DNA from 2 places in the Chitinophaga sp. 180180018-3 genome. Region 1 is predicted to be linked to the other one. Evidence: riboswitches for the same ligand, from Rfam matches in the RefSeq annotation. Region 1 holds a riboswitch; the other holds the start of a gene.
What was found. A riboswitch is a leader RNA that binds a small molecule or an ion and turns the genes downstream of it on or off. The one in region 1 is predicted to bind thiamine pyrophosphate.
Positions count from the first base shown of each region.

Region 2: linked by a shared signal. The riboswitch ahead of UNH61_RS02900 (TonB-dependent receptor) and the one ahead of thiS (sulfur carrier protein ThiS) in region 1 are both predicted to bind thiamine pyrophosphate.

Region 1 covers NZ_CP140772.1:7,600,715-7,605,687, forward strand. Annotated here, with positions in the region: gene UNH61_RS30095 (thiamine phosphate synthase) at 1-237, opposite strand, end outside; gene thiC (phosphomethylpyrimidine synthase ThiC) at 303-2,159, opposite strand; gene thiS (sulfur carrier protein ThiS) at 2,245-2,448, opposite strand; TPP riboswitch at 2,501-2,611, opposite strand; gene UNH61_RS30110 (lipocalin family protein) at 2,675-3,148, shown strand; gene UNH61_RS30115 (hypothetical protein) at 3,149-3,400, opposite strand; gene UNH61_RS30120 (sterol desaturase family protein) at 3,465-4,289, opposite strand; gene dnaN (DNA polymerase III subunit beta) at 4,537-4,973, opposite strand, start outside.
Region 2 covers NZ_CP140772.1:713,517-718,489, forward strand. Annotated here, with positions in the region: gene argH (argininosuccinate lyase) at 1-553, shown strand, start outside; gene UNH61_RS02900 (TonB-dependent receptor) at 550-2,925, opposite strand; TPP riboswitch at 2,940-3,034, opposite strand; gene ssb (single-stranded DNA-binding protein) at 3,166-3,573, shown strand; tRNA gene UNH61_RS02910 (tRNA-Met) at 3,683-3,754, shown strand; gene era (GTPase Era) at 3,855-4,724, shown strand; gene der (ribosome biogenesis GTPase Der) at 4,785-4,973, shown strand, end outside.

The sequences.
Region 1 (4,973 bases):
TTCAGCCCCACTCCAGTGAACGCCTGCCAGCCGGTAACGGGAAGCCAGTTGCTGCAAATCACCGATAAGTATCCGGTTATAGCAGGCAGGATCAATTTCCCGGATGAGCTGCTCATATTGCGGAATAGTCCATCCGGGTTTTCTCAGCACTATCCGTGAGGCGCCTGCATCCAGCAGGGCTTTGATAGTTTGTGCTTCTTCGCGCAGTGCTTCCGGGAACGTGATAATCCAGATCAAGGTGCCAGTATTTACTTGTGTGCTGCGCCGGAATATTCCGGACGCTACACTGAAAGTATGAATTATTACAGGTAAATCTCTCCACCCTGTGCAGCAAACGCTGCTGCTTTTTCCTTCATACCTTCTTCCACGGCTGCATATGTTTCCATCCCTTTTTCTGCGGCAAAATCCCGGACCTCCTGGGTGATTTTCATCGAGCAGAAATTAGGTCCGCACATCGAGCAGAAATGCGCTACTTTGGCGCCATCTGCGGGCAGCGTTTCATCGTGATAGGAACGGGCCGTTTCCGGATCCAGGGAAAGGTTGAACTGATCTTCCCACCGGAACTCGAAGCGGGCTTTGCTGAGGGCATTGTCTCTGTGCTGTGCTCCCGGATGGCCTTTGGCGAGGTCGGCGGCATGTGCTGCCAGTTTATAAGTGATCACTCCCTGCCTTACATCTTCCTTGTTCGGCAATCCCAGGTGTTCCTTGGGCGTTACATAACAGAGCATGGCCGTGCCAAACCAGCCAATCATCGCAGCACCTATGCCGGAAGTGATATGGTCGTATCCCGGAGCGATATCGGTGGTGAGTGGGCCCAGTGTATAAAACGGCGCTTCATGACAGTGTTGTAACTGCTTGTCCATATTGGCTTTGATCAGATGCATAGGAACATGCCCTGGTCCTTCTATCATTACCTGTACATGATGCTTCCATGCAATTTTGGTTAGTTCTCCTAATGTTTCCAGTTCCGCGAACTGTGCGGCATCGTTGGCATCTGCAATACTACCCGGGCGCAGGCCATCTCCCAGCGAAAAGGATACATCATAGGCTTTCATGATCTCACAGATCTCTTCGAAATGCGTATACAGGAAGTTTTCCTGGTGATGCGCCAGGCACCACTTGGCCATAATAGAGCCACCGCGTGATACGATTCCTGTAACCCTGCGTGCAGTGAGCGGAATATATCTCAGCAGTACTCCTGCGTGAATGGTGAAGTAATCAACACCCTGTTCCGCCTGTTCTATCAGTGTATCCCGGAAGATTTCCCAGGTTAGGGCTTCTGCTTTGCCGTTTACTTTTTCCAGTGCCTGATAAATAGGAACGGTACCAATGGGAACCGGAGCATTGCGGATGATCCATTCCCTGGTTTCGTGAATATTTTTTCCGGTACTCAGATCCATAATAGTATCGGCTCCCCAGCGACAGGCCCACACTGCTTTGTCTACTTCTTCCTCAATGCTGGAAGTTACAGCGGAGTTGCCGATGTTGGCGTTTACCTTTACAAGGAAATTACGGCCTATGATCATGGGCTCACTTTCCGGGTGATTGATATTGGACGGAATAATGGCTCTGCCGGCGGCTATTTCATCGCGCACAAATTCCGGCGTAATGAACCTGGCAGGGGTATTGGCGCCAAAGCTGTTGCCCGGATGTTGTTGCCACAAGGCATTGTGCTGTTCGTGAAGTTTATCGGCATACTGGTTTTCCCGTATGGCAACATACTCCATCTCCGGTGTGATAATTCCCTGTTGAGCATAGTAAAGCTGAGTGATGTTGGCGCCGGCGCTGGCACGGAGTGGTTTATGGGTGAGGCTCATCCGGGGCATTTTATCTCCCTGGGTCATCAGCTGCCTGACGTAAGGGCTGAAGTATTCCGGTAGTTCTTCCACATTATTCCTGCTGCGGATCCATTCTTCCCGGATCCTCGGAATGCCGGTGGTGACGTCGATATGTACAGCCGGATCGGTGAAAGCTCCGCTGGTATCGTATACTATTACCGGAGGGTTAGGGGTGGCTGCGCCGTTCTTTCCATGTAGGCGTGTATCCGTTAACGTTATCTTCCTCATGCCTACTCTGATAGGATGAATATTACCTGGTACATAAAATTTTTCCGACGCAGGGAAAGGTGAGCAGTTGAGTGCTGCGGATTGTTGATGCATAGTTTAGCGTTTTTTTGAGATGAGATGGCCCGTTCCGTAGTTATACTACGGGGATGGGTATACGAACAAATACCAAAACGGGAAATTAACCTCCCTGTGTAGCGCGGATAATGGTAATATTATCAGCTGCGGATAGTGACTGTTGTTCCCATAGCGCTCTGGGAACCACCTGATTGTTGATGGCTACTGCGATGCCTTTTTGAGCGGAGAGCTGAATAAACTGTAAGAGTGCAGCGATAGTTGTTCCCGGCTGCACCGCATAAAGTTTATTGTTTACATGAATTTCCATGTAGTTTGGAATTTAAGGTGAAACAATAAACTTTAAGGATGTGGAAGATGAGAAAGGTTCAGTTACTTTTCCCTACGGCAGTATGAGCTGCTTCAGGTACTGAGGGTATCATCTCAGTTTATCCATATAGTTGCCTATTGAATAAACACCCCTAAAGTGTTGGTGTAAAAGTAATGGAAAAATTTAAAAATTGTATTACAAAAGATGAATTACGTATTTTTAGTTCATGGTAAGAATCAGTTTAGTGGGTTTATTGATACTGGCCGTTGCCTGCCGGAATACGGGGAAGAAGGCAGAGAAGGAAGAGTTACAGCAGGATAGCAGTCTGGTAAGTATCGCAGACAGCAGTAATGCCCGCATTACCGACAGCACCACTGCTGTTGCAGATACGCTGCATATTGATGCAGCCAGACTCATAGGTAAATGGATACAGCCGGTAGCCGGCCTGGACAAGGAAATGCAGGGTTTTCAACTGAGGAAAAACGGAACTGCCAAATCAATTAACATGTATACGCTGGTATACGAAAAATGGCAACTAACTCACGATACCCTGCTGTTATGGAATCATTCAGAAGGAGTGAAAGATACTTCCACTATTATAGATACCACCATTATCAGGGAACTGTCGGATACATCGCTGGTACTGTTTCCTGTTAAAGCTGCAGAGGGCTATATGGAGAGATACCGCCGACAGAACTGATCAGTTATACATCTGCCATAATCCTACCAGGCAGGCTACCACCGACATGAAAATACCGGCAGCCGCCATTTGCATATCGTCTATATTTTTTCTTCCGATGAACAGGGATACAAGACCTATGATGATAGATACCGCCCCGGCTGTTACTGCGTAGGCGGGCGTATGTGTAGCGAATGCGAAAGCCGCTGACAACACGCCGATAACAAGCGCTGATATACAGGCTGTTTTTGTTAATGTTGTTGAATGTTGCATATCTGTTCGGAGTTTTAATACAGGAACGGAATAATTTTTTTATCGTTGGTCTTCTACGTCTGCACTAAGCCGATTGCTGCGTTTCTTTCACGGGATGTGGTTCCCAGGGAACCCTGAGGAGGGGACCGATTTCCTGGTATCTGGGATCCCGGTATTCATCCAATCCATACTGAATAGCTAAGGTATCAGGCACTTTTATAAAAGTGCCGAATACGCGGTCCCATATAGAAAATATATTGGCATAATTGGCGTCAGTTTCCGGCTGGTAACGGCTATGATGAACCTTATGCATATCCGGAGATACGATAACCCAGCTCATGGCATTATCCAGCCATTTAGGAAGATGGATATTGGCATGATTGAACTGCGACATGAAAGCGGACAGGCTCTGATAGAACATCACCATCCAGAAAGGAACTCCCATGGTAAGAATAGCAACGAATAATGCCACTATCCTGAACAGGCTTTCTACCGGATGATGCCGCAACGCGGTGGTAGCATCAATCTGCGTATCGATATGATGTATCTTATGGAACTGCCACATCCAGGCTGTTTTATGCTGCACCCAATGTATCAGCCAGGAGCCGATAAAATCGAGCATCAGCAACGCGAGAATAGTATGTAGCCATAACGGCAGCGGAGCCAGATAAAGCGCCCCGAAACGGTGTTCACTGGTCCACAGGGAAGCTTTTACAATGAGGAAAGCCAGCCCGGTATTTACAACCACAGTGGTGAGTGTAAAGAAGAGGTTAGTGCCCGCATGTTTATACTTGTTGCTGCGGAAGTGAAAACGAGGTGCCATTCCTTCAATGATCCAGAGAAGGAGTAGGCCGCTGATCAATATAGCGGTACGATATACCGACGGGATATGTTCAAAAAAGCTGACCATACACAGGTAAAAACTTTCAGATACAGTATATTATATTCAAGTAAAGTTGTGATACGCTATGCTATAGTTTGGTTCTCCGGATCAGGCCAACATTTCTCTGCAAACAAGATATAGGGTTAAAAGTTCCACTCAAAAATTACGACTATTTGGGGAATAAATAAAGGTTCTCAGGCGCTGTCTGTAAAGAAAAAAGCAACCTCTTTGCAGAGATTGCTTTATATATTAAATAGTCTTTTGCTATCAGCAATTAATTGTTCAACATGAGCGGCATTACCAGCATCAGCAGGTCTTCGTTTTCTTCTTTTTCGGAAGGTCTGAGGATACCTGCTTTGGTGGCGGTGGCCAGGTCAACAGCGATTTCATCTCCTTCTGCTGCGTTCAGCATCTCGATAAGAAATTTCGCGTTGAAAGCAATCTGCATGTCATCGCCGGTGTACTGGCAGTTCATGCGTTCATTACCCTCGAAAGAGAAATCCACATCCTGAGCAGACAACTGCAGTTCACTGCCGGTAATGTTCAGTGCTACCTGATTGGTGCTCTTGTTGGCAAAAACACCTACGCGTTTGAGGGCGTTCTGGAAGTCGCTTTTCACTACTGTCAGCCGGTAAGGATTATCTTTCGGGATCACTACCTTGTAATCCGGGAACCGGGCATCGATCAGGCGGCAGATCATTTGTGCGCCAT
Region 2 (4,973 bases), 1.2 Mb from region 1:
GAATCAGAACTTCGGCTTCATCAGCTTCCCTGATGAGTTGACTACCGGCTCCAGCATTATGCCGCATAAAAAGAACCCGGATGTTTGGGAACTGATCCGTTCGCACGGAAACAAACTGCAGGCACTGCCTAACGAAATAGCTATGATGATCACCAACCTGCCATCCGGCTACCATCGTGATCTGCAGCTGCTGAAGGAGAACCTGTTCCCCGCCTTCCAAACACTCAAAGACTGTATTCGGATGAGCCGCCTGATGCTGGAAAATATCCGCATCAAAGAGAATATCCTGGACGACGAAAAATACCAATACCTGTTCAGCGTGGAAGTAGTAAACAACCTCGTATTACAGGGTATGCCTTTCCGTGAGGCCTACAAAAAAGTTGGAATGGATATCGAAAATGGCACCTTCTCACCTGAAAAAGAAGTAAAGCATACGCACGCCGGAAGTATAGGCAACCTCTGCACCTCCCAGATCGCAGAACAGATGGAGCAGGTAGTGAAAGGATTTCCGTTCGAGGCTGTGGATAAGGCGATAGCACAGCTGTTGGATTAAAATCCTACCGTCACTCCTGCAAAGAAATTAATCCCTGCCATAGGATAGTAGTAGCTATCATACGCCACCCGGTTGGATTGGAGATCGTAACTACTGTAAGTGCTTCCGTTGGGAGTATATTTTGCATTGAAAATATTGTTCAGCATAAACTGAATACCCAGTTCGCGGAATAACGTTTGCGGCACTACGTAGTTAATGCGCAGGTTACTCACAAAATAAGGATCCAGACTGGCTTCGGTATTGGAGGTATTATCCATATACTGGCGGCTTACGTATTTGCCGAGCAGATCGATGTTGAGGTTCTTTATTGGTTTCGCAGATAACGTTAACCCACCTACGAAAGAAGGCGAGAAGGAGATATCTGTTTTTTTGAAGGTTTGTGTATGCGCTGTATTGCTGGAATCATATGTAACTGCGCGATAGTCAAGTACTTTGTTGCTGCTCAGGGCCGCGTTGGCAGCAATGCTGAATACGGGCGACAGCTTCACATTACCATTCACCTCGATACCCGCACGATAGCTTTTCGGAATATTGGTGCGCATGTAGGCACCAACATCGTTGAGCATGCCGGTTTGCACGAGCTGATTCTTGTAGTTCATGTAATAAACGTTCGCATCAATAGCTGCGATATTGTTATGCCATGAGTAGCCTGCTTCCACGTCGCGGAGTATCTCCGGCTTAGGCATCGCTGCCCCATAGTTGCTTTCAAAGTCAACGCGGTTGGGCTCTTTATGCGCGATGGCAACAGAGGCAAACACCCGGCTGGATGGATTGATGCTATAGGAAATACCTGCTTTGGGATTGAAGAAATTGTAGTTCACATGCGCGATATAAGCAGGAACAGATTCGAAGCCATCCATGTTGTACATGATGTTGCGGTACTGCATATCTGCAAAGAGGCTGAATGCAGGAGTGAGCTTGTATTCTCCTTTCCAGTAGATATTGAAGTCATTCTTTGCTGCGGGATAAGTGTAGTACTTATAATCTTTATCGATGCCGGTTTGCGCCCAGATGACTTTTCCATAATGATCACCGGTGTAGCGGTTCCAGCCTCCGCCCAGGCTCCAGTTGAATTTGTTGCCGGTACGGTTTACGGAAAAGACCGAGCCGTAGAAGTAATTGTCCAGCCAAAGCTGACGAATCAGGTCGGTACTATCTACCGGCAGCCCGTTGATAATAGGTTTGCTCAACCCATATTGACCGAATTGCTGGGCTGCTTTGTATTGTTCATAGTAGCCGCGGCCGCGGGTGAAATGCAACGCCACGTTGAAGTTCAGATGAGCGTTGACTTCCTGGTTAAGAAACAGCTGGTAGTGATCCTGCTGGTAATTGTCGGTTTCGTTGTTGTATGGCGTGCCGGGTTTTTCTGTGCCGGCTGAGTTGTAAGTGCGGTCAGTTTCCAGGAGTGCTTTAGGCACGCCGTTCCAGGCCTGGTAGGTTTTTTCCTTTCCAGAGAAAACATTCAGCCGTATAGCCGTTTTTGCGGAGATATACGCGGCGGAAGTATAGAAGGAGCGGAGATCGGACGTGGCCCTGTCGATATAGCCGTCGGAGCTGATCTTAGAGAGGCGTGCATCGATGGTAAAGTGATCGCCGATCAGTCCGGAGCCTGCTTTAACCGTATTCTTCCAGCTGTTGAAGGAGCCGTAACTGCTGCTGATCTCGCCGTAGGCCTTTTCCCTGAATTCATTGGTACTGAGATTGAGGGTGGCACCAAATGCGCCGGCGCCATTGGTGGAGGTACCTACGCCGCGTTGCAGCTGTATACTGCTGACAGATGAGGCAAAGTCGGGCATATTCACGAAGAAAGTACCTTGGGATTCAGCATCGTTCACAGGAATACCGTTTACTGTAACATTGATACGGGTGATGTCGGAGCCCCGCACACGTATGCCCGTATAGCCGATACCGGTACCTGCGTCGGAATTGGTTACCACAGCGGGTTGCTGATCCAGCAGTATAGGCAGATCCTGGCCCAGGTTCTCTTTTTTAATATCGGCTGCCGACAGGGTAGTATGCACAAAAGGCGAGTTCTTACCAGCTCGCAGGCTGCTGATCTCCACCGGTTTTACGAAGAGACTGGCTGATTCCAGCACAATATCCTGCAATTGATGGCTGTTAGTAGTCGTTATCGTAACCTCAAAGGATTTGTAGCCGATAAAACTGGCAGTTAAGGTATGGCTTCCTTTTTTAGGGAGATGGATACTGTAATGGCCTTTACCGTCTGTTACGGCCCCTGTCTGATTAATCGTAATGGTAACACCCTCCAGTGGCTGGCCGTCGGTTTTGCTGGTAACAGTACCGGTCAGCAGCGATTGTGCATGTAAAGTGCCTGCTACGGATAGCAGCACTAATAACATTAGCTGTTTCATTTCTACGTATGTATCTTTTGCGTTTTGCTCGTTTCCTAACCAGCATTACCTGGTCCAGGTTCATTGGGTGTGATCTCAGCCTGAAAGTAAGGCACCCCATGTTTGTGTTAACGCAAAGTTAGGACGGTATTTAATAAAAATGCGAATTTATTTTTCAGAGGCCGGAAATTTGCTTAATTTTCATGGATACTTCTCTCAATCATCTGATATAAGTTTTTAACCATTAAATCTTTATTTCTGATGATGAAAATTCAATTCATCGGGCATCTCGGCCGCGATGTTGTTAAGAAAGAAGTCAACGGAGCATCCGTGTTCAACTTTCCGGTAGCTGTTAATGAGCGTTTTAAAAATGCACAGGGAGTGCTGGAAGAAAGAACCACCTGGATGGATTGTTCACTATGGGAAAGAGGCGGTGTAGCGCCTTATCTGGTACAGGGCACCATGGTATATGTAGAGGGCAGTCTGAAAGCGGAAGCCTATGTAAATACCAATACCGGCGTGTTAGCATGTGCCATGAGGGTAAGGGTGTTTGCTTTGCAGTTGCTCAGCCGCAGGGATGACGACAAAAGAAAAGCCACGCTTGCCGAGGTCGCTGTTCCGGAGGCTGAACCCGTACAGGAACAACCTGCTGACGATCTTCCATTTTAAAGTGTATGAAGCATTCCAATATGAAAGCCAACCAGTTATGGTTGGCTTTTTGCTATTTTTTAAAAAAGTTTTGGCGCTAAGTAAAATAGTTATATCTTTGCACCCTCATTGCGAGGTAGAGCAGAGGTAGCTCGTCGGGCTCATAACCCGAAGGTCAGTGGTTCGAATCCGCTCCTCGCTACAAAAAGACGTTGCAAAGGCGTCAGAAAAAAATTAAAGAGCCGAAGAAATTCGGCTTTTTTTATTTCTGTAAGTTTGAGAGAACTGTTTAAAGATCATTCATGCACAAAGCTGGTTTTGTAAATATTTTCGGTAAGCCCAACGCGGGAAAAAGCACGCTGCTCAACGCACTGATCGGTGAGAAGCTGGCCATTATTTCTCCTAAGGTGCAAACCACACGTCATCGCATCACCGGCGTGCTGACTGAGCCCGGATACCAGATCGTTTTCTCCGATACTCCGGGTATCATCGATCCGAAATATAAGCTGCATGAGAAAATGATGGGTGCGGTAAAATCGGCCCTGGAAGATGCTGACGTAGCGTTGCTGATCATGGACGCCAAAGATTCCCTGGAAGAAAACCTGGAATTGTTTGACTCCCTGAAGCTGAAAGTGCCGGTGATCCTTATCTTGAATAAAATGGATAATGTGCAGAAGGATGACATGGCTGCGCTGGTGGAAAAAGTGAAGGCCTGGGGTAAAGCCAAAGCCATTGTTCCGATATCTGCTATGCAGAAAAAAGGAATAAAAGAACTGCTGGCAGAGATTGTAGCCCTATTACCCGAAGCCAATCCCTTCTACCCGGAAGATACACTAACGGATAAGTCTACACGTTTTTTTGTGGCAGAAATGATCCGTGAGAAAATATTCAAATTATACGAGGAAGAGATTCCCTACCACACTACGGTAATTGTTACACAATTCCAGGAAAAGGAAACACTCACCAAAATAAGTGCTGAAATCATCGTAACACGCGATACCCAGAAAGGTATCATACTGGGTGAAAGAGGACAGTCGATCCGCGAACTGGGAACCCAGGCGCGTAAAGAAATAGAGCAATTCATTGAACGTAAAGTATTCCTCGAACTATTCGTTAAGGTGCGCAACAAATGGCGCGATAATGATACGTTCCTGAAGGAATACGGATATTGATTATAGAAATTCCTGGGTGCATTATCCAGGTTAGTACGAAACTATATAATATAATAAGCAATGGCAGGATTTACAGTTGCGATAGTTGGGCGTCCGAACGTTGGCAAGTCGACCTTGTTCAACCGTTTACTGGAACAGCGCAAAGCCATCGTAGACGACCAGAGCGGTGTTACCCGCGACCGCCAGTACGGCATCGCCGACTGGAACGGAAAAACATTCAACGTGATCGATACCGGTGGATTTGTAACC